DNA from 3 places in the Leptothrix cholodnii SP-6 genome. Region 2 is predicted to be linked to each of the others. Evidence: predicted binding sites of a transcription regulator. Region 2 holds the regulator's gene; each other region holds the start of a gene.
What was found. The regulator FNR, encoded in region 2, switches genes on or off when oxygen is low (the NO sensors DNR and NnrR bind a similar motif). The targets are predictions, from matches to a motif close to TTGATNNNNATCAA.
Positions count from the first base shown of each region.

Region 1 (3,270 bases), 2.1 Mb from region 2:
CCTTGCGGCTGGCGACGGTCTCGCCCTTTTCATGCGCGTCGGCCACCGCGGTGACGGCGATCTCGGCGAAGTTGTCGGGCAGGTCGCCGGCCATGCGGCGCTCGAAGGCCACCGCCAGCTCCGGGAACTCGAGCACGTAGGCCGAGTAGCGGTCTTCCCACGCGGCCTGCGCGGCAGCGCCGGCCACGCGGCAGTCCCAGGCGGCGCAGATGTCCTCGGGGATCACGAACGGCTCGGCGTCCCAGCCGATCGACTCGCGGGTCAGCGCGATCTCTTCGGCGCCCAGCGGCTCGCCGTGCGCCTTGGCGGTGCCGGCGCGGTTGGGCGAACCCTTGCCGATGGCGGTCTTGCAGATCACCAGGGTCGGCTTGTCGGTGCTCTTCCTGGCCTCGGTGATGGCGGCATCGACGGCGTCGATGTCATGGCCGTCGACCGGGCCGACCACGTTCCAGCCGTAGGCCGCAAACCGCAGCGCGGTGTCGTCGACGAACCAGGGCGCGACCTTGCCGTCGATCGAGATGCCGTTATCGTCGTACAGCGCGATCAGCTTGTTGAGCTTCCAGGCACCGGCCAGCGCGCAGGCCTCGTGGCTGATGCCTTCCATCAGGCAGCCGTCGCCGAGGAAGGTGTAGGTGTGGTGGTCGACGATGGCGTGGCCGGGGCGGTTGAACTCGGCGGCCAGCAGCTTCTCGGCCAGCGCCATGCCGACCGCGTTGCTGATGCCCTGGCCGAGCGGGCCGGTGGTGGTCTCGACACCCGGGGTCACGCCGACTTCCGGGTGGCCCGGGGTCTGGCTGTGCATCTGGCGGAAGTTGCGCAGCTGCTCGATCGGCAGCGCGTAGCCGGTCAGGTGCAGCAGCGCGTACAGCAGCATCGAGCCGTGGCCGTTGGACAGCACGAAGCGGTCGCGGTCGGTCCACTGCGGATCGCTCGGGTTGTGCTTGAGGTGGCGCTTCCAGAGTGCCACCGCGATGTCGGCCATGCCCATCGGGGCACCAGGGTGACCGGAGTTGGCTTGTTGCACGGCGTCCATGGCAAGCGCGCGGATCGCGTTGGCCAGCTGGGTGGGGGAGGTTTCAGTGATGGCAACCATGGGCGCAGTGTTGAAATGAGATGGAAAAAACAGGCGGAGCCGGCGATTTTACCGGCGCCCGGGATGGCCACCCCGGCATGCCGGTTGGCGGGCCGCCAGGCCCGCGCCCCGGCACCTTGAGCCACGTCAAGACAAGACAGCCCAAACGCTGCGAGCCTTGCATCCGCGACACAAGGAGACACCCCATGACCCAGACCGCCCTGCGCGTGATCCGCGACGAACACTCGGCCCTGAGCGCGATGCTCAGCTCGATCCCGCTGCTGCTGGCCGAGAGCAAGCGCAACGGCACCCAGCCGTCGTTCGACGTGCTGCGCGCGATGCTGTTCTACATCGACGAGTTCCCCGAGCGGCTGCACCACCGCAAGGAGACCGAACTGCTGTTCCCGCTGCTGCGCCAGCGCAACGCCGACTGCACCGAGGCGCTCGACAAGCTCGACCGCGACCACGCTGCCGGCGAGCGCGCGATCCGCGCCCTCGAGCACGCGCTGCTGGCCTACGAGATGATGGGCGAGGCCCGCCGCGGCGCGTTCGAGGACGCGCTGTCGAGCTACCTCGAGTTCTACCGCGCCCACATGCGCCTCGAAGAAGACGTGGTGCTGCCGGCCGCGCAGAAGGTGCTGACCGAAGCCGACTGGCAGCAGCTCGACGCGGCCTTTGCGCAGAACCGCGACCCGCTGACCGGCCACACGCCCGACCAGGCCTACGAACAGCTGTTCCGCCGCATCGTCAACAGCGCGCCGGCGCCGGTCGGACTCGGTTGAGCCCCACCTAAACTGGCGCGCATGGCCTCACCTCTACCCCTGCGCGCCATCGTGCTCGCCGCCGGCCGCGGCGAGCGCATGCGGCCCCTGACCGACACCACGCCCAAGCCGCTGCTGCCGATCTTCGGCCGGCCGATGATCGAGTGGCACCTGCTCGCGCTGGCGCGTGACGGCGTGCAGGAGGTGGTCATCAACACCGCCTGGCTCGAGGATCAGTTCCCGGCCGTGCTCGGCGACGGCAGCCGTTTCGGCCTGCGGCTGCGCTATTCGACCGAAGGCCGCGAGCACGGCGGCGCACTCGAGACCGCCGGTGGCATCGCCAAGGTCCGCGACTGGCTCTGTGCCGACGGCCGTGCCGCGTTCTGGGTCGTCTCGGGCGACATCTGGGCGCCGGACTTCCGCTTCGACGCCGAGCTGGCGCAGCGCTTCATCGCCAGCGGCCTCGACGCCCACCTCTGGATGGTGCCGAATCCGCCCTTCCATCCGAAGGGCGACTTCGCCTTCGGCGCCGCACTGCCAGCGCTCGACGCCCAGGCTGCGCTGGCCGCGCCGATCGGCGGTGACGCCGCGGGCCAGAACGGCGCGACCTACGCCAACCTGGCGCTGATGCGGCCGTCGTTGTGCGCCAGCGTCACGCCGGGCAGCCGATCGGCACTCGGGCCCCACCTGCATGAGGGGATCGCCGATCGTCGGATTTCGATCTCGATGTATCAAGGACGTTGGGAAAACGTCGGCACGCCGGCCCAGTGGGCGGCGCTGCAGGATGCATCGAAGGATCCGGTTCATGACTCTGCTGCTCGCCCTCTCCACCTGGCTGACCGCACTGGCGATCGCGGTCGCGCTTGAGCAATCGCTGTCGGGCCTGGCGCGGCTGTACCGGCTGCGCCGCGAGCCGATGGTGTCCGACCGGCACACGGCGGCGTTCTATCAGCGCTCGCTGTTGACCTGGGCCAGCGCCGACGTGCGTCGGCTCTGGCTCGGGCTGATCGCCGCGGCAACCTGCGGCTGGCTGGCCTGGCTGGCGCACCCGCTGTGGGCGCTGGCGGCCACGGCGGCGCTGCTCGGCAGCCTGGCGTGGGACCTGGCGACGTGGGAATGCGTGGCGGTCAGCCGCTGGCAGGTGGCGTGGCGGCGCGGCTGGCGGCGCAGCGTGCGGCGGCTGCCGACCGCCCAGGTGGCGCGTGTGCACGTGATCGCACGGGCGCGCTCGGCCCGCCACGGCTGGCTGGCGCGCCTGCACGGCCGAGCGCTCGGCACCTGCTGCCTGGCGCTGGAACTGCACAACGGCCGAGCCGTCAAGCTGCCGCGCACGGGCGGCTGGGCGGGCCGGCGTTCGGTCGAGCAGGCATCGGTCTTCCTGCGCCAGCGCCAGCTGGAAACCGCGCAGGAGCGCCGCGAAAACGCCCGCGAGCAGCG
Region 1 covers NC_010524.1:229,272-232,541, reverse strand. The annotation lists gene tkt (transketolase) at 1-1,093, opposite strand, end outside; gene LCHO_RS01095 (hemerythrin domain-containing protein) at 1,279-1,854, shown strand; gene LCHO_RS01090 (nucleotidyltransferase family protein) at 1,876-2,700, shown strand; gene LCHO_RS01085 (hypothetical protein) at 2,639-3,270, shown strand, end outside.
Region 1: a site for FNR is predicted at 1,210-1,223, ahead of LCHO_RS01095 (hemerythrin domain-containing protein). Genes of this name have one in related genera too.

Region 2 (3,270 bases):
CGACGTGGTGCGTGACCGCGCGTCATTGGCGCGCATCGTCGACGACGGCGTGATCGAGAACGTCTACCGCCTGCAGATCATGAACGCCACCGAAACGACGCAGTCCTACCGCGTCGCCGTCGAGGGCTTGCCGGGGTTGAGCCTGCCCGTGACGGCGCCGGTGCAGGTGGCAAGCGCCGAGGCGCGCTGGATCACCGTGGCCGTGCAGTTGCCGCCCGAGTCCGCCAGCCGTGCCGGCAGCGGGGCGCACACCATCCATTTCGACATCCAGCGCGTGGAGTCCGGCGGCGCTGCGCCGGCGACGCTGCGCGAGAAGTCGACCTTCGTGATTCCACGTTGACAAGCAGGAGCAGCCATGTCGATTGCAGTACAAGCCCCCGGTCCAGCCACCTTGCCGTGGTGGCGTGAGCGCATGTTGTGGCTGGTGCTCGGTGGCCCGCTGGTGGTGATCATGGCCAGTTTCGTGACCCTGGCGCTGGCGTTGAGTCATCCGGACCCGGTGCTGAGCACGGCGCAGTCCGCACGCACCGAATCGGCCGGCGCGACCGGATCGGCGATCGACCCTTCGCGCCTGCCTGCTCAGCAGGCTCGCAACCATGCGGCCACGGGCGGCAAATGAAAGCCGAACTGCGCAACGACCCCGACATCGAGGACCTGGCGCCCGACTACGAAGCGTCCACGACCTTCCCGATGTCGAATTGGGCCAAGCGGCTGTCGGTCGTCTGGTGGCCGGCCTTCCTGTTGGCGGGCGTGACCGAGATGCTGGTGTTCGCCTTCGTCGACCCGGAAGATCTGCGCTGGCTCGGCGGCGCGCCGGTCGACCTCGACCGCACGGCGGTCTACACGGCGGCCTTCTTCGCGTTCTGGGTGCTGATCGGCATCGCCTCCAGCCTCACGCAACTGCTGATGCGTGAGTCGAACGACCTGAACCGGCGTCGTTATCCCTGAGCCTGCAGATCTTCAGCAGCCGGCGCCGTTGACCACGCGCTGCAGGGCGTCCTGGTCGATGATGCGGATGTCGCGCTGCTTGACCTCGAGATAGCCCTCGTCCTGGAACTTCGAGAAGGTGCGGCTGACGGTCTCGAGCTTGAGGCCCAGGTAGCTGCCGATCTCCTCGCGCGTCATGCGCAGCACCAGCGCCGAGGCCGAGAAACCACGCGCCTGCAGGCGCTGCGTCAGGTTCAGCAGGAAGGCTGCCAGGCGCTCCTCGGCACGCATGCTGCCGAGCAGCAGCATCACGCCGTGGTCGCGCACGATCTCGCGGCTCATGATCTTGTGGAACTGGTGCTGCAGCAGCGTGAACTCGCGCGACAGGCTCTCGAGCTGGCCGTACGGGATCAGGCAGACCTGCGAATCCTCGAGCGCCACCGCATCACACGAGTGGCGGTCGTTGCTGATGCCGTCCAGGCCGATCAGCTCGCCGGCCATCTGGAAGCCGGTGACCTGCTCGCGGCCGTCGGTGGCCGACACCACGGTCTTGAAGAAGCCGGTGCGCACGGCATAGAGCGCCGCGAACGCGTCGCCGGAATGGAACAGGCTCTCGCCGCGCTTGACGCTGCGGCGCGTGCTCACCATGTTGTCGAGCGAAGACATCTCGTCGTCTGACAGGCCCACTGGCAGGCACAGTTCGCGCAGATTGCAGGCCGAGCAGGCCACTTTGAGCGCGTTGAGCTGGGAGGAGGCGGCAGTGTCTTGCATGATTTGGTTGATCCTGGGAAGGAATGGCCGACACCTTACCAGCATGCACCGGCAAAGTGCCTCTGTGGTCATGGCGAAGTGAGGGTCGACTCAGGGAATTCTTGAATAGCGCGGACGCATGGTGCTTGAGCCATGTCAAGGTACAGCGCCACCGGCACGGCACAGTGCGCACATGCACACGACGATCTCCGCAGGCACGCAGCCCCAATCCGCGACCACGATCAACGCCGACGTGGCCGCCACGGACCACCAGCCGGTTCTGAGCGAGGAACTGCTGCGCCGCATGGACGGCCCCGGGCCACGCTACACCTCCTACCCCACGGCGGATCGTTTCGTCGAGGCCTACACCGCCGATCACTACCGCCAGGCACTGTCCCAGCGCAGCATCGGTGCGGTGGGCGGCGCAGGTGGGCCGCTGTCGGTCTACGTGCACGTGCCGTTCTGCGAATCGGTCTGCTATTACTGCGCCTGCAACAAGATCGTCACCCGCGACCACGGCCGCTCGACCGCCTACATCGACGCGCTGGCGCGCGAGCTGGAACTGGTCACGCAGACGCTCGGCCGGGGCCAGCGCGTCTCGCAACTGCATTTCGGCGGCGGCACGCCCACCTTCCTGAGCGATGCCGAACTCGACCGCCTGATGGGCGAGTTGCGCCGGCATTTCCACATCGAGCCGCATGGCGAATATTCGATCGAGATCGACCCGCGCACCGTCAGCCGCGAGCGCCTGGCTCACCTCAAGGAGCTCGGCTTCAACCGGGTCTCGTTCGGCGTGCAGGATTTCGACGCCGACGTGCAGAAGGCGGTGCACCGCGTCCAGCCTTTCGAGCAGGTCGAGGCGCTGATGAAGGATGCGCGCGAGCTCGGCTTCCATTCGATCAACGTCGACCTCATCTACGGCCTGCCCAAGCAGACGCCCGAGAGCTTCGCGCGCACCGTGCGCCAGGTCGCCGGACTGCGGCCCGACCGCATCGCGATGTACGGCTACGCCCACCTGCCGCAGCGCTTCAAGCCGCAGCGTCGCATCGTCACCGAAGAGCTGCCGCGTGGCAGCGACCGCATCGGCATGCTGTCGCAGGCCATCAGCGGCTTCATCAGCCACGGCTACCAGTACATCGGCATGGATCACTTCGCGCTGCCCGAGGACGGCCTGGCGCAGGCCAAGCGGCAAGGGCGGCTGCACCGCAACTTCCAGGGCTACAGCACGCAGGCCGACTGCGACCTGATCGCGCTGGGCGTGTCGGCCATCGGCCGCATCGGCGCCACCTACAGCCAGAACGCCAAGACGCTCGACGACTACTACGACTCGCTCAACCGCGGCGAGCTGCCGGTGGTGCGCGGCCTGGCCCTGACGCGCGACGACCTGGTGCGCCGCGCCGTCATCATGTCCATCATGTGCCACGGCCGGCTGAGCTACGAGTCGGTCGCCCTGGCACACTTGATCGACGTGAAAACCTACTTTGCCACCGAACTCGAAGCCCTGGTCGACCTGGCCGACCAAGGCCTGCTGACGCTCGACCCGGATGGCTTCGAACTCACCCCGCTGGGCTGGTACTTCGTGCGCTCGGTGGC
Region 2 covers NC_010524.1:3,054,753-3,058,022, reverse strand. The annotation lists gene ccoG (cytochrome c oxidase accessory protein CcoG) at 1-340, shown strand, start outside; gene LCHO_RS13875 (PI-PLC domain-containing protein) at 356-619, shown strand; gene LCHO_RS13870 (hypothetical protein) at 616-948, shown strand; gene fnr (fumarate/nitrate reduction transcriptional regulator Fnr) at 961-1,698, opposite strand; gene hemN (oxygen-independent coproporphyrinogen III oxidase) at 1,871-3,270, shown strand, end outside.

Region 3 (3,270 bases), 860 kb from region 2:
AAGACGCTGGTGACAGCGCGGCCGGCCATTCGGGCGCCTGGTTCATGGGCCTGCCGGGCAATCCGGTGTCGAGCTTCGTGACCTTCCTGCTGCTGGTGCGCCCCGTGCTGCTGCGCCTGCAGGGTGCGACCGACACGGCGCCGCGCACCTACACGCTGCGCGCCGATTTCGACTGGCCGCGCGCCGACAAGCGCCGCGAGTTCCTGCGCGTGCGGCTCAACGCGGCCGGCGGGCTCGACCTGTTTCCGAACCAGAGTTCGGGCGTGCTGACGTCGGCGGTGTGGGCCGACGGTCTGCTCGACAACCCGGGCGGGCAGACCATCCGGGCCGGCGATGCGGTGCGTTTCATTCCGATTGCCGCGTGATTTGTTCAAGCCAGACATGAAGATCCAACTGCGTTATTTCGCCTCGCTGCGCGAAGCCCTCGGTGCCGGCGAAAGCCTCGAACTGCCCGCGCCGACCACGGTGGCCGCGGTGCGCGACCGGCTCATCGCCCAGGGCGAACCGCACGCCAGCGCGCTGGCCCGCGGCCGCGCGCTGCGTGCGGCGCTGAACCAGACGATGTGCAGCGAAGACACCGAGTTGACAGACGGCGCCGAGCTGGCGTTTTTCCCGCCCGTGACCGGCGGCTGAGGAGTTGGACGTGAATACGCCCCGGGTGACGATCCAGCAGGCCGATTTCGACCTTTCTGCCGAGGTCGCGGCCTTGCGTGCTGGTGACGGTGGCGTCGGCGCGGTGGCCAGTTTCATCGGCACCGTGCGCGACCGCAGCGACGGCGCCGGTGTCAGCGCGATGGAACTGGAGCATTACCCCGGCATGACCGAGCGCAGCATCGAGGCCATGATCGACACGGCGCTGCAGCGCTTTGACATCCGCGCCGCGCGCGTCATCCACCGCGTCGGGTTGCTGCAGCCGCAGGACCAGATCGTGCTGGTGGCCGTCAGCTCGGCGCACCGCGGCCAGGCCTTCCAGGCCTGCGAGTTCCTGATGGACTACCTCAAGACCGAGGCGCCGTTCTGGAAGAAGGAAACCACGCCCGAGGGCGCGCGCTGGGTCGACGCCCGCGTCAGCGACGACGATGCGCTGCGCCGCTGGGGCATCACGCCGGGCAACGTCGGCTGACACGGCCGCACCGGCCGTCCGATTGACGGCGGATTGATCCTCGTCTACCGGCTGTCACCAAAGGCGCTGCGGCGGGCCTTGAAATGGGGCCATGCTGCCTAAGATTCTCTGCAACCCGGAGGATCTGCCCATGCGACTCGACAAGCTCACGACTGCTTTCCAACAAGCCCTGGCCGACGCGCAGAGCTTGGCCATCAACCGCGACAACCCCTACATCGAACCGGCCCACCTGTTGGCGGCGATGCTGGCGATGCAGGACGGCCCGAAGGCCTTGCTCGACCGCGCCGGCGCCAACACCGCGGCGCTGAAAACCGCGATGGACACGCTGATCAGGGGCCTGCCGCAGGTCGAGGGCAGCGGTCAGTCGGTGCAGCCGGGCCGTGATCTGCTCGCGCTGCTGCAGGCGGCTGAAAAGGATGCCGGCAAGCGCGGCGACCAGTTCGTCAGCAGCGAGCTGTTCCTGCTGGCGGTGGCCGACAGCAAGAGCGACATCGGCGGCGTGGTGCGTGGTCACGGCCTGACGCGCAAGGCGCTCGAGGCCGCGATCGACGCGGTGCGCGGTGGCGCCACGGTCGACAACGCCGAGGCCGAAGGCCAGCGCGAGGCGCTCAAGAAATACACGCTCGACCTGACCGAGCGCGCCCGCATGGGCAAGCTCGACCCGGTGATCGGCCGCGACGACGAGATCCGCCGCGCCATCCAGGTGCTGCAGCGCCGCAGCAAGAACAACCCGGTGCTGATCGGCGAGCCGGGTGTCGGCAAGACCGCGATCGTCGAGGGCCTGGCGCAGCGCATCGTCAACGGCGAGGTGCCCGAGAGCCTGAAGAACAAGCGCGTGCTGGTGCTCGACATGGCCGGGCTGCTGGCCGGCGCCAAGTACCGCGGCGAGTTCGAGGAGCGCCTGAAGGCGGTGCTCAAGGAAGTGGCCGCCGACGAGGGCCGCATCATCCTGTTCATCGACGAGCTGCACACGATGGTCGGCGCCGGCAAGGCCGAGGGCGCGATCGACGCCGGCAACATGCTCAAGCCCGCGCTGGCGCGTGGCGAGCTGCACTGCATCGGCGCGACCACGCTCAACGAATACCGCAAGTACGTCGAGAAGGACGCCGCGCTGGAGCGGCGTTTCCAGAAGGTGCTGGTCGACGAACCGAGCGTGGAGGCCACGGTCGCCATCCTGCGCGGCCTGCAGGAAAAGTACGAGGTGCACCACGGCGTGCAGATCACCGACCCGGCCATCATCGCCGCGGCCGAGCTGAGCCACCGCTACGTCACCGACCGCTTCCTGCCCGACAAGGCGATCGACCTGATCGACGAGGCGGCGGCCAAGATCAAGATCGAGATGGACTCCAAGCCGGAGTCGATGGACAAGCTCGATCGCCGGCTGATCCAGCTCAAGATCGAGCGCGAGGCGGTGCGCAAGGAGAAGGACGAAGGTTCGGTGCGCCGCTTCGGCCTGATCGAGGAAGAGATCGCCAAGCTCGAACGCGAAGCGGCCGATCTGGAGGAGATCTGGAAGGCTGAAAAGGCCGCCGCGCAGGGTTCCAAGCAGTTCATGGAAGAGATCGAGAGCGCGCGCCTGCAGATCGAGGAGTTCAAGCGCAAGGGCGATTTCAACCGCGTGGCCGAGTTGCAGTACGGCAAGCTGCCCGAGCTGGAAAAGAAGCTGCACGACGCCCAGGCCAAGGAGGCCGGCAAGGCCAAGGGCGGTCAGGGCCCGCAACTGCTGCGCACGGTGGTGGGCGCCGAGGAGATCGCCGAGGTGGTGTCGCGTGCCACCGGCATCCCGGTGGCCAAGCTGATGCAGGGCGAGCGCGACAAGCTGCTGCAGATGGAAGGCAAGCTGCACGACCGCGTGGTCGGCCAGAGCGAGGCGATCATCGCGGTGAGCAACGCGATCCGGCGTTCACGCGCCGGCTTGAGCGACCCGAACCGGCCGCTCGGCAGCTTCCTGTTCCTGGGGCCCACCGGCGTCGGCAAGACCGAGCTGTGCAAGGCGCTGGCGGGTTTCCTGTTCGACAGCGACGACCACATGATCCGCATCGACATGAGCGAGTTCATGGAGAAGCACTCGGTGAGCCGGCTGATCGGCGCGCCCCCGGGTTACGTCGGTTATGACGAAGGCGGCTACCTGACCGAGGCGGTGCGCC
Region 3 covers NC_010524.1:2,191,551-2,194,820, reverse strand. The annotation lists gene LCHO_RS10145 (molybdopterin molybdotransferase MoeA) at 1-365, shown strand, start outside; gene LCHO_RS10140 (MoaD/ThiS family protein) at 382-633, shown strand; gene LCHO_RS10135 (molybdenum cofactor biosynthesis protein MoaE) at 644-1,123, shown strand; gene clpB (ATP-dependent chaperone ClpB) at 1,254-3,270, shown strand, end outside.
Region 3: a site for FNR is predicted at 1,157-1,170, ahead of clpB (ATP-dependent chaperone ClpB). Genes of this name have one in related genera too.